Linked DNA regions of Methanococcus maripaludis. Each later gene encodes a partner of the first gene's protein in a complex. Each region holds a gene or a part of one and is shown in the gene's direction. Other genes may lie near its edges.

What was found.
Region 2: the proteins of HNP90_RS05515 (region 1) and mcrC are in contact, whole or in part, in a cryo-EM structure (PDB 9H1L), measured with the Methanococcus maripaludis proteins. Residues at the interface, in WP_011170365.1 of Methanococcus maripaludis: Arg6, Glu8, Gln30, His32, Val33, Met34, Gln35, Tyr39, Leu80, Ser81, Arg82, Leu85, Pro86, His87, Cys90, Asp91, Ser93, Glu94, Arg97, Lys98, Lys102, Pro103, Asn104, Met105, Ile106, Gly107, Ala109, His110, Lys122, Glu123; in WP_011171501.1 of Methanococcus maripaludis: Arg5, Lys6, Glu7, Gln8, Ile9, Val10, Asp11, Cys12, Arg13, Ala14, Val15, Met16, Gly17, Gly19, Glu20, Gly22, Gly23, Leu24, Gln26, Arg27, Gly28, Thr29, Phe30, Ala31, Glu32, Leu34, Asn36, Thr51, Tyr59, Arg62.
Region 3: the proteins of HNP90_RS05515 (region 1) and HNP90_RS07985 are in contact, whole or in part, in a cryo-EM structure (PDB 9H1L), measured with the Methanococcus maripaludis proteins. Residues at the interface, in WP_011170365.1 of Methanococcus maripaludis: Ser79, Ser81, Arg82, His83, His84, Ala112, Gly113, Lys114, Asn115, Ile116, Asn139, Phe140, Glu141, Ser142, Cys143, Gly162, Pro163, Arg178, Arg179, Ala180, Gln181; in WP_104837391.1 of Methanococcus maripaludis: Cys8, Asp10, Ala12, Gly13, Ile16, Tyr17, Arg19, Ile20, Thr23, Cys41, Gln43, Asp44, Pro46, Phe48, Asp134, Asn137, Arg138, Val139, Phe140, Pro141, Glu142, Gly143, Arg145, Glu161, Lys162.

Annotation. Positions count from the first base shown.
Region 1 is NZ_JACDUL010000003.1:35,670-38,741, reverse strand. Bases 71-2,978 are described here. They hold HNP90_RS05515 (methanogenesis marker 7 protein), read left to right. Parts: upstream 71-1,021; coding sequence 1,022-1,936; downstream 1,937-2,978. Other genes in these bases: HNP90_RS05505 (right-handed parallel beta-helix repeat-containing protein), read left to right, coding at 2,721-2,978; HNP90_RS05510 (hypothetical protein), read left to right, coding at 1,968-2,414; HNP90_RS05520 (CBS domain-containing protein), read left to right, coding at 71-1,002. Outside these bases: more of HNP90_RS05520, read left to right, coding at 37-70; more of HNP90_RS05505, read left to right, coding at 2,979-3,072.
Region 2 is NZ_JACDUL010000001.1:354,989-357,928, forward strand. Bases 1-2,776 are described here. They hold mcrC (methyl-coenzyme M reductase I operon protein C), read left to right. Parts: upstream 1-978; coding sequence 979-1,575; downstream 1,576-2,776. Other genes in these bases: mcrB (coenzyme-B sulfoethylthiotransferase subunit beta), read left to right, coding at 1-479; mcrD (methyl-coenzyme M reductase operon protein D), read left to right, coding at 491-970; mcrG (coenzyme-B sulfoethylthiotransferase subunit gamma), read left to right, coding at 1,586-2,368; mcrA (coenzyme-B sulfoethylthiotransferase subunit alpha), read left to right, coding at 2,415-2,776. In the rest of the region: more of mcrA, read left to right, coding at 2,777-2,940.
Region 3 is NZ_JACDUL010000004.1:82,261-85,368, reverse strand. What follows is about bases 18-2,961. They hold HNP90_RS07985 (methanogenesis marker 17 protein), read left to right. Parts: upstream 18-1,185; coding sequence 1,186-1,737; downstream 1,738-2,961. Other genes in these bases: HNP90_RS07975 (radical SAM protein), read right to left, coding at 2,177-2,961; HNP90_RS07980 (ACT domain-containing protein), read right to left, coding at 1,804-2,076; HNP90_RS07990 (MoaD/ThiS family protein), read left to right, coding at 915-1,109; ilvC (ketol-acid reductoisomerase), read left to right, coding at 18-857. In the rest of the region: more of ilvC, read left to right, coding at 1-17; more of HNP90_RS07975, read right to left, coding at 2,962-3,070.

The DNA of each region.
Region 1 (3,072 bases):
GATCAATCTTATCTTGTTATTCGTTACGGTGGTTTAATGTTATTTAGGAAGCTTTCAACGATAGAAAGGGTATATAATATTGGAATGGAGCACGATTCAATAAATTATGTATTTAAGTACATAACTAACTTTATAAAGGAATCCGAAAGTGATCTTGTAAGGCTTTACGATTTAAAAGTGCTTGACAAGATTGTTGTAAACGACATAATGACAAAAGACCTCGTTACTCTCAATGAGGATGAATCAATCGATGAACTTGGGACACTCATAAAAAAATACAGGCACATGGGATATCCCGTATTAAATTCAAAAAAAGAACTTGTTGGAATTGCCACATTTGAAGATTTAAGAACTAAAAAGTCAGGAATGTCAAAATTAAAAAAATTAAAAATAAAAGACATAATGACCAAAAAGGACGATCTTATCTCAACTTCACCTTATCTTTCAGCTTCAGAAGCTCAAAAAATAATGGTAAAGAATGATATTGGAAGAATCCTTGTTATCGAAGATGGAAAGCTCAAAGGAATCGTTACTAAAGGGGATATTGTAAGAACTTCTGAAATATACAGCCCTGAGCCAAAAATAAACAAATGCAGTCACATAACAAACATCTACTTTTACGGTGACGATCCTAAAAAAGTTGAAGAACTTGCAGACGAGATAATTGTATTGATGGGTGCGAGAGGCTACATTATAAGTGAAAAAGAAGATTTCATCGAAATTTCGGATAGAGAATGGGAACCAATTGCAAAAATAATGAAAAGAAATGGTAAAGTTGACCACATTTCAATAACCACGAAACTTATAAACATTCTCGAATTAAATATTTTAAAAGAAGTACTGAGATTGATTGAAAAACCTAAATTTGAAGAAGTAATCATAACTGACCATATTACGCTCGTAGATGAGAAATCATCGATTCAAAGGATAATTACCGATGTAACCCTGTTTGAAAAGAGCATGAAGACTTTTGGAACTATTACTGTTAGGATTGATTTCTAATCCTTACAAGGTGGAAAAGATGTATGAGATAATCAGATATGAAGGGGGAGTCTACAAAAACAATATTTTGAAGGAATGGATTGAGGACATTGGTGGATTTATAATTCAGGAGCACGTAATGCAGCTCGATGTTTACATGACAATTGCAATTCCGCATAATGAAATCGAAAACTTCAAGGAAGAGGCAAAACAATACAAGGGAAAAATAGTAGAAACTCCTCTTGCAGGAATTGAAATTGCGATTGTTTCTCCAAGTCTTTCAAGACACCACTTACCCCACATTGCATGCGATGTTTCTGAATATGTTAGGAAATTTGGTGCAAAACCAAACATGATCGGGCTTGCACACGGTGCGGGAAAAAGCATCAGCCAGATTCATGAAAAAGAAAAGAGATTGATTCAAGAGCACGACATCGCAATTTACGTAATGGGAAACTTTGAATCCTGCATTCTAGATAAAACCCACCTCTTTAAAATCGACCTTCCACTCGTTGTAACAGGTGGACCTGAAACTCTCGATATCCCGTACACCTATGTTGGAGACCTTGGAAGGCGAGCGCAAAGGCTTAGAAAAGGAGAAGAAATAAGGGCACTGCGACGAATGATTGACGAAGTTACCAAAAAAATAAACGATAAAAGATTGGAACTTTCATACGACCCTCCGATTATTCCGCCAGTAGTTTTAAAAGATGAAATTGAAAAGAAAATCGATGAGGTTCGTGGACTTCTTGCTCCGATGCCAATAGTAACCCAGCTCGATGGTTTGAGGATCAAAATGGACTACGATAGAAACCACGAAGAGATCGAAAATGTTAAAATTGGTAAGTACCTTTTAAAAGACATCGCATACATCACAAGGTCTGAGATGAAAAACTATATACTTATCAAGTTAAAATCGACGTCAGAAGTTAAATCAAACGAACAAAAAGCTTAATTTAGCGATTATCAAGAAAATAGGGGAAAATATGGAAATCGACAGAACAATTGAAAATGAAAACGAAAATGAAAACTCAGAACAGGTAATCGAAGTACCGCTACCTCCAGGACTTCCACAATCCGTTATCGGAAGGCTTGCATGTGTCTGCAACATCGGATACGAAATAAAAAAAGATGAAATGATGGATAGGGAATATCCTGTAATTACTGGAACACAAGAGCAGTTGGATTACGTAAAAGATTACATATTTTTATTTACTGAGTTAAAACTCACATTAAGGGAAATTTCAAGGCTTGCAAGACGATTCAAAACAGATGTTAAACTCTACACCGATGACGACGAATTGCAGTACGTACTCGGATTTGCAGTTCAGGACGTATCTGGAAGGGACAGGTTTGAAATTATTATGGAACGGCCTGAAGGAGAAGGCGAAAAAATAGTAGTTCTCGAAAGGGAATTTTTCGTATACCTCTAAACTGTTTTAAAATTTTTTTAAAGATATAAAATAAACTTTTTCAAGCGGTTTTTTCTTTTAAAAATTGTTCATTTCATCCACCTTAAATTAAAAACAGATTAGATTTTTTGACAAAATTTATTATTTTTAAATAATTTACGATTAAAACCCTTATTTTTTATAAATATGTTATAAAACAATTTATTTTATGGGTAATAACATTATAAACGAATAATTATATTATTAAACTGTTATAATGGTTTTTTAATTAATTTTAAATAGTTTAACAATAATATATCAAAATGTAAACACGGGGGTGAGTTAAAAATGACTAAGATTGGTTATAAACCACTGATAGCATTGGCTCTCGCATTATGTGTGGGAATATCTATTGCAAGTGCTGCAAAAGAAGGGGTTCCTGGAACAAATACGGTGTACATTAATGAAATTCCATATACTATAACCGACTCCGGAAAATATCTGTTAAATATATCAAAATCAGATATTTCTGGAACTGCAATAATAATAAATGCAGATAATGTCATACTTGATGGAAACGGGAATTATCTTGAAGGGGATTCGACAGGTAGCACCAGTTTTGTCGTTGATATGGGGGTATATGTATATCCAAAATCAAGGGTTACAATCCGAGATATGAACATATCAAAATTCGGTAGTG
Region 2 (2,940 bases), on another replicon or contig:
AAACAATGGGCTCAGGATTCAACATGTACAAACCAGCTGACGTAAACAAATGGAATGCATATGCAGCAGCAGGTTTAGTTGCAGCAGTTGCAGTAAGCTGTGGTGCAGCAAGAGCAGCACAAAACGTTGCTTCAGTTATTTTATACTTCAACGATATTTTAGAGTACGAAACTGGTTTACCTGGTGTTGACTACGGTAGATCAATGGGTACTGCAGTAGGATTCTCATTCTTCTCACACTCAATCTACGGTGGTGGTGGACCTGGTATCTTTAACGGTAACCACGTTGTAACCAGACACTCCAAAGGATTCGCAATTCCTCCAGTATGTGCGGCAATGTGTGCAGATGCAGGTACACAGATGTTCTCCCCTGAACACACTTCAGGATTAGTTGGTGCAGTATACTCAGCATTTGACGAATTCAGAGAACCAATGAAATATGTAATTGAAGGAGCTTTAAGCATTAAAGACCAACTTTAAGGTAATAAACAATGATTGAATTAGAAGTCTTCCCACATAGGTACTTAAAAGCGGAAACTACCGAAAAATTCCTGAACAGCGCTTATTCATTGAGCACAGTTCAAAGAGTAGTTATACATGGAGAATCACTCCCTAAAAAAGTTGGATACGGTCCAGCTAAGGGAAGTCCCGTAAATCACTCTGAAAAAAAGGAAATTACTGTTAGAGGCGTTCCTGTAGAGCTCATGCTTCAAGTTGGAAGGTTATGGGTTTTACTGGATGATGAAAGCGAAATTGAAAAAATCGACGAAATCTGTAAGGATCTTTTCCCATTTGGATACCGGTTAACAAAGGGTAAATTCTTAAGGGATACCCCTACGGTAACGGATTTCATAAAATACGGAGAATCTGCTGTTAATGATATTGACAAAAGATTATTGAGTGCAACCGATCCTAGAAGCAAGTTCGATTCTACTGTTGCCTTGATCCCAAAAAGCGAAACAAACGAATAAGTGATTTTATGCCAGTAGGTAGAAAAGAACAAATCGTTGATTGTAGAGCAGTTATGGGTCTTGGAGAAGGTGGAGGACTTGCCCAAAGGGGAACATTTGCAGAAGGGCTACGTAATGACGTGGTCGTTGTTGCAATGTCTCCGGGACGAAGGCATATCACAAAACCCGTATGCGAAATTACCTATGGAATAAGGGAAGCGGGAATTCAAACCAGCGTTCTCGTATTAGATGCAGGAGCGGGAATTCCGTCAGACGCTCCACAAGGGAGTTTAGGTTCCACATTTGGACTTAAACCCGAGGAAGCTAAACAAGTTAATAGACATAAATTATGTGTAATACATTTCGGAAATGTTAAGAGCCATATAATCTACAAAGCTAGATTGTTCTTAAAATACGTGGATATTCCTACAATAATTGTTTGCCAAGCTCCAGTAGACATGGAAGATTTTGCAGCAATCGGAATAAAAACGAGAAACGTGATGCCTTTAGAACCTAAAACTGAAGGTACGATCGTGGAAATCATTGCCGGAGTAATTAGAGGAGAATCAGCTCCTCAGAAAAAAATTGATGAAATCATTGAAAGCATAAAAAAACATTTAGGTTAAAGGTGATCTTATGGCATATACGCCTCAGTTCTACCCTGGTGCAACAAAAGTTGCTGAAAACAGAAGAAATCACTTAAATCCAAACCACGAATTGGAAAAATTAAGAGAAATCCCAGATGAAGATGTTGTAAAAATCATGGGACACAGACAGCCTGGTGAAGACTACAAAACAGTTCACCCGCCACTCGAAGAAATGGACTTCATTGAAGACTATGCAAGAGACTTAGTAGAACCATTAAACGGTGCTAAAGAAGGACATAGAGTTAGATACATCCAGTTTGCTGACTCCATGTACTTTGCTCCTGCTCAACCATACGACAGATCAAGATCATACATGTCAAGATTAAGAGGAGTAGATGCAGGTACACTCTCAGGAAGACAAGTTGTTGAATGTAGAGAAAGTGACCTCGAAGAATTCTCCAAAAACTTACTCATGGATACAGAACTCTTTGACCCTGCAACATCAGGTGTTAGAGGTGCAACTGTACACGGACACTCATTAAGATTGGACGAAAACGGTATGATGTTTGATGCACTTCAAAGATGTGTATTTGACGAAAAAACCGGACACGTTATGTACGTAAAGGATCAGGTAGGAAAACCACTCGACGCACCTGTTGACGTTGGAGAACCAATCCCTGAAGCAAAATTAAGAGAAATGACAACCATCTACAGAAAAGATGGTATTGCAATGAGAGCAGATCCTGAAGTTATTGACGTTGTAAAAAGAATTCACAGAGCAAGAACACTCGGTGGATACATCCCTACAAACGAAATATTCAAAGGATTATAATTAAATTCTAAATTAAAAAAACCTCTTCAACCTTTGAGGTGAACTTATGGAAGCTGAAAAAAGATTATTCTTGAAAGCATTAAAGGAAAAATTCGAAGAAGACCCAAAAGAAAAATACACAAAATTCTATACCTACGGCGGTTGGGAACAATCCGCTAGGAAAAGAGAATTCGTTGAAGCTAATGAAAAAATATTAGCTGAAAAAAGACAGGGTGTTCCACTCTACAACCCTGACATTGGTGTTCCTCTCGGACAAAGAAAATTAATGCCTTACAAATTGTCAAACACTGACGACTACTGTGAAGGTGACGACTTACACTTCATGAACAACGCTGCTATCCAACAGTTATGGGACGATATCAGAAGAACTGTTGTTGTAGGTATGGACACTGCTCACTCAGTTTTAGAAAAAAGATTGGGTGTAGAAGTAACACCTGAAACAATCAATGAATACATGCACACAATCAACCACGCTCTTGCAGGTGGTGCGGTTGTTCAAGAACACATGGTTGAAGTTCACCCTTCCCTCGCATGGGATTGTTATGCTAGAATCTTCACCGGTGACGATGAAT
Region 3 (3,108 bases), on another replicon or contig:
TAAGGAAAAATGGAGCTTCGTGGGAAAACGCTAAAGCAGACGGTCACAATGTAATGACTATCGAAGAAGCTGCTGAAAAAGCTGACATCATCCACATCTTAATCCCTGACGAATTACAGGCAGAAGTTTACGATGCTCAAATAAAACCATACCTCAAAGAAGGAAAAACACTCAGTTTCTCACATGGTTTTAACATCCACTATGGATTCATTGTTCCACCAAAAGGAGTTAACGTGGTTTTAGTTGCTCCAAAATCACCTGGAAAAATGGTTAGAAGAACATACGAAGAAGGTTTCGGTGTTCCAGGTTTAATCTGTATCGAAATAGATGCAACAAACAACGCATTTGACATTGTTTCAGCAATGGCAAAAGGAATCGGTTTATCAAGAGCTGGAGTTATCCAGACAACATTTAAAGAAGAAACAGAAACTGACCTTTTCGGTGAACAAGCTGTTTTATGCGGTGGAGTTACCGAATTAATCAAAGCAGGATTTGAAACACTCGTAGAAGCAGGATACGCACCAGAAATGGCATACTTTGAAACATGCCACGAATTGAAATTAATCGTTGACTTAATCTACCAAAAAGGATTCAAAAACATGTGGAACGACGTAAGTAACACTGCAGAATACGGTGGACTTACAAGAAGAAGCAGAATTGTAACTGCTGATTCAAAAGCTGCAATGAAAGAAATCTTAAAAGAAATCCAAGACGGAAGATTCACAAAAGAATTCGTTCTTGAAAAACAAGTAAACCACGCACATTTAAAAGCAATGAGAAGACTCGAAGGAGAATTACAAATCGAAGAAGTCGGTGCAAAATTAAGAAAAATGTGCGGTCTTGAAAAAGAAGAATAATTTATTTATTTTTCATTTTTAACTATTTTTTATTATTTTAAAATTCAGGTGGTTCTTTTGAAAATTTTTATAAAGAATGCAGGAGAAATGTCCGAAATTGAACTGCCAGAAAATGCAAAGTTAAGAGATTTCATCGAAAAAATGAAAATAAAAGACAATCTTGTTGTTAGAAATGGCGAAATTCTTTCTGAAACAGATACTCTTTCTGAAAACGATACTTTAAGACTGGTTCCAATTGTATCTGGTGGCTAAGACTTTATTTATATACTATTTTTGCAATATATTACTTTAAGAAAATAATCATCCATTTTTAAGATTCAGGGGTAATATGGCTTATATCGATGTCGAATGCAATGACGAAGCTGGAAAAGCAATTTACGAAAGAATTATTCAAACATCTCTCGAAGACCTCGTTTTGGGAAAATCTATCATAAAGACAAAAATGATCTGTAAGCAAGATGTTCCATATTTTATAATTGGAATTCTGCCAAAATCAACTTCAAAATTGATAAGATTGAGGGATATTGCAACAATAGATGAAGCAAAGGAATCGAACGGAAAAAAAATAACTAAATTAATAATTGACGATGAAACTTACGCAACTGAACTTTTATCAAAAATAAATGTTATGGACCAGCCTTCAAGATTTGAGATTGTTACGGATTCTGAGGTTGATTTAAACATGGTAATTCACGATGCAAAGGATGATTTTGTCGATAGAGTCCTTGATTTTATGAACCGTGTTTTTCCTGAAGGAATGAGGGTTAGAAAAACAATTCGGGATAAAACTGTAGTTATGGTTGCATCAGAAAAGCCAATCGAAGAAGAATGGATGAATGAGGCAATAAAACTTCAGGAAGAACTCAAAAACTTCAAATAATTACTTCAAATATTAATTCTTTTTTAATTTTTAGTTTAAAGTTTAAAAAAAGTATTTTTTAAAAAATTAAATTCTGTGCATGTATTTAAATATGTTTTCGTGTTGCACATTTATTTTAACTCCGATTTCTGATCCAAGTTTATCAAGAGCCGCATTTAATTCTGAAAAGTCTGAACTTATTTTGGAGATATCTACAAGCATAATCATTGTGAACAAGTCTTCCATGATTGTCTGCCTGATATCTACGATATTTGCACTGTTTTCTGCGAGAACTTTTGTAACTGCTGCAACGATACCGGGTTTATCAACACCAACGACGGTAATTACTACATTTTCCATAAATAACACCTTTAAAAATCATGTTTCTTATCTTAGCCTTTATCTTTAAAAAGTATCATTTATACCTTGTGGTTAAAAAATAGAATTTAAAAAAAGAAGTTTAGTGTGAGAAGTGTTTTAAGTCGTAAATATTTAACTCCTTACCTTTTTCTCCAATAGTTTTGTGCTCGGTTACAAGCCCTACGGCATCAGCCCTGCACTGTTGGCATGCTCTGAATTGGTGGAGGTATTCTTCTGCACTATCCCTTACACCGCTTATTTCATCGCAGGTTGGTTTTCTCAAGTTTTCCATTTTGTACATTGGAATTAAAGGAATTACGTTGTGAATGAACGCATCTTTTTCGAAAGTTTTTGCAATTTCCACAATATGATCCATGTTTATTTCAGGAATCAATACCGTGTTAATTTTAACTGCAACGCCCAATTCTGCTAGTTTTTTAACTCCTTCAATCTGGTTTTTGATCAGTATTTCAGCACCTTCTTCTCCACGGTAAACTTTTCCTTCGTAGTATACCCAGTCAACAATTTGTGCCTGAATTTTTGGATCTACCGCATTTACAGTTACTGTTACTGTTTTTACCCCAAGGTCTGCCAATCTTTCAGCATATTTTGGAAGTAAAAGCCCGTTTGTTGAAAGACATCTGACTAAATCTGGGAATTTTTCCTGTATTATTGCCAAAGTTTCGAAAGTTTCTTCATTGAATAAACTGTCTCCTGGTCCAGCAATTCCTGCAACTTTAATGTTTGGACTTTCTTCCAATAATCCGTTTAGGTAGTTTTCTACCTCTGCTGGTTTCATAATGTGGTGTGAAACTCCAGGTCTATCTTCACAGACTGATTCTTTTCCAATACATCTTTTACAGAATCTGCATGCGATGTTACATTTTGGCGCAACTGGCAAGTGAACCCTGCCGATTTTGTGGTGGAGTTTTTCATTGTAACATGGGTGTACGCTTGTAATATGTGCAAATTTGGACATCTTGTCTTCTTTCATATAATCACCATAAGATTTATATTCATAATTCATACTTC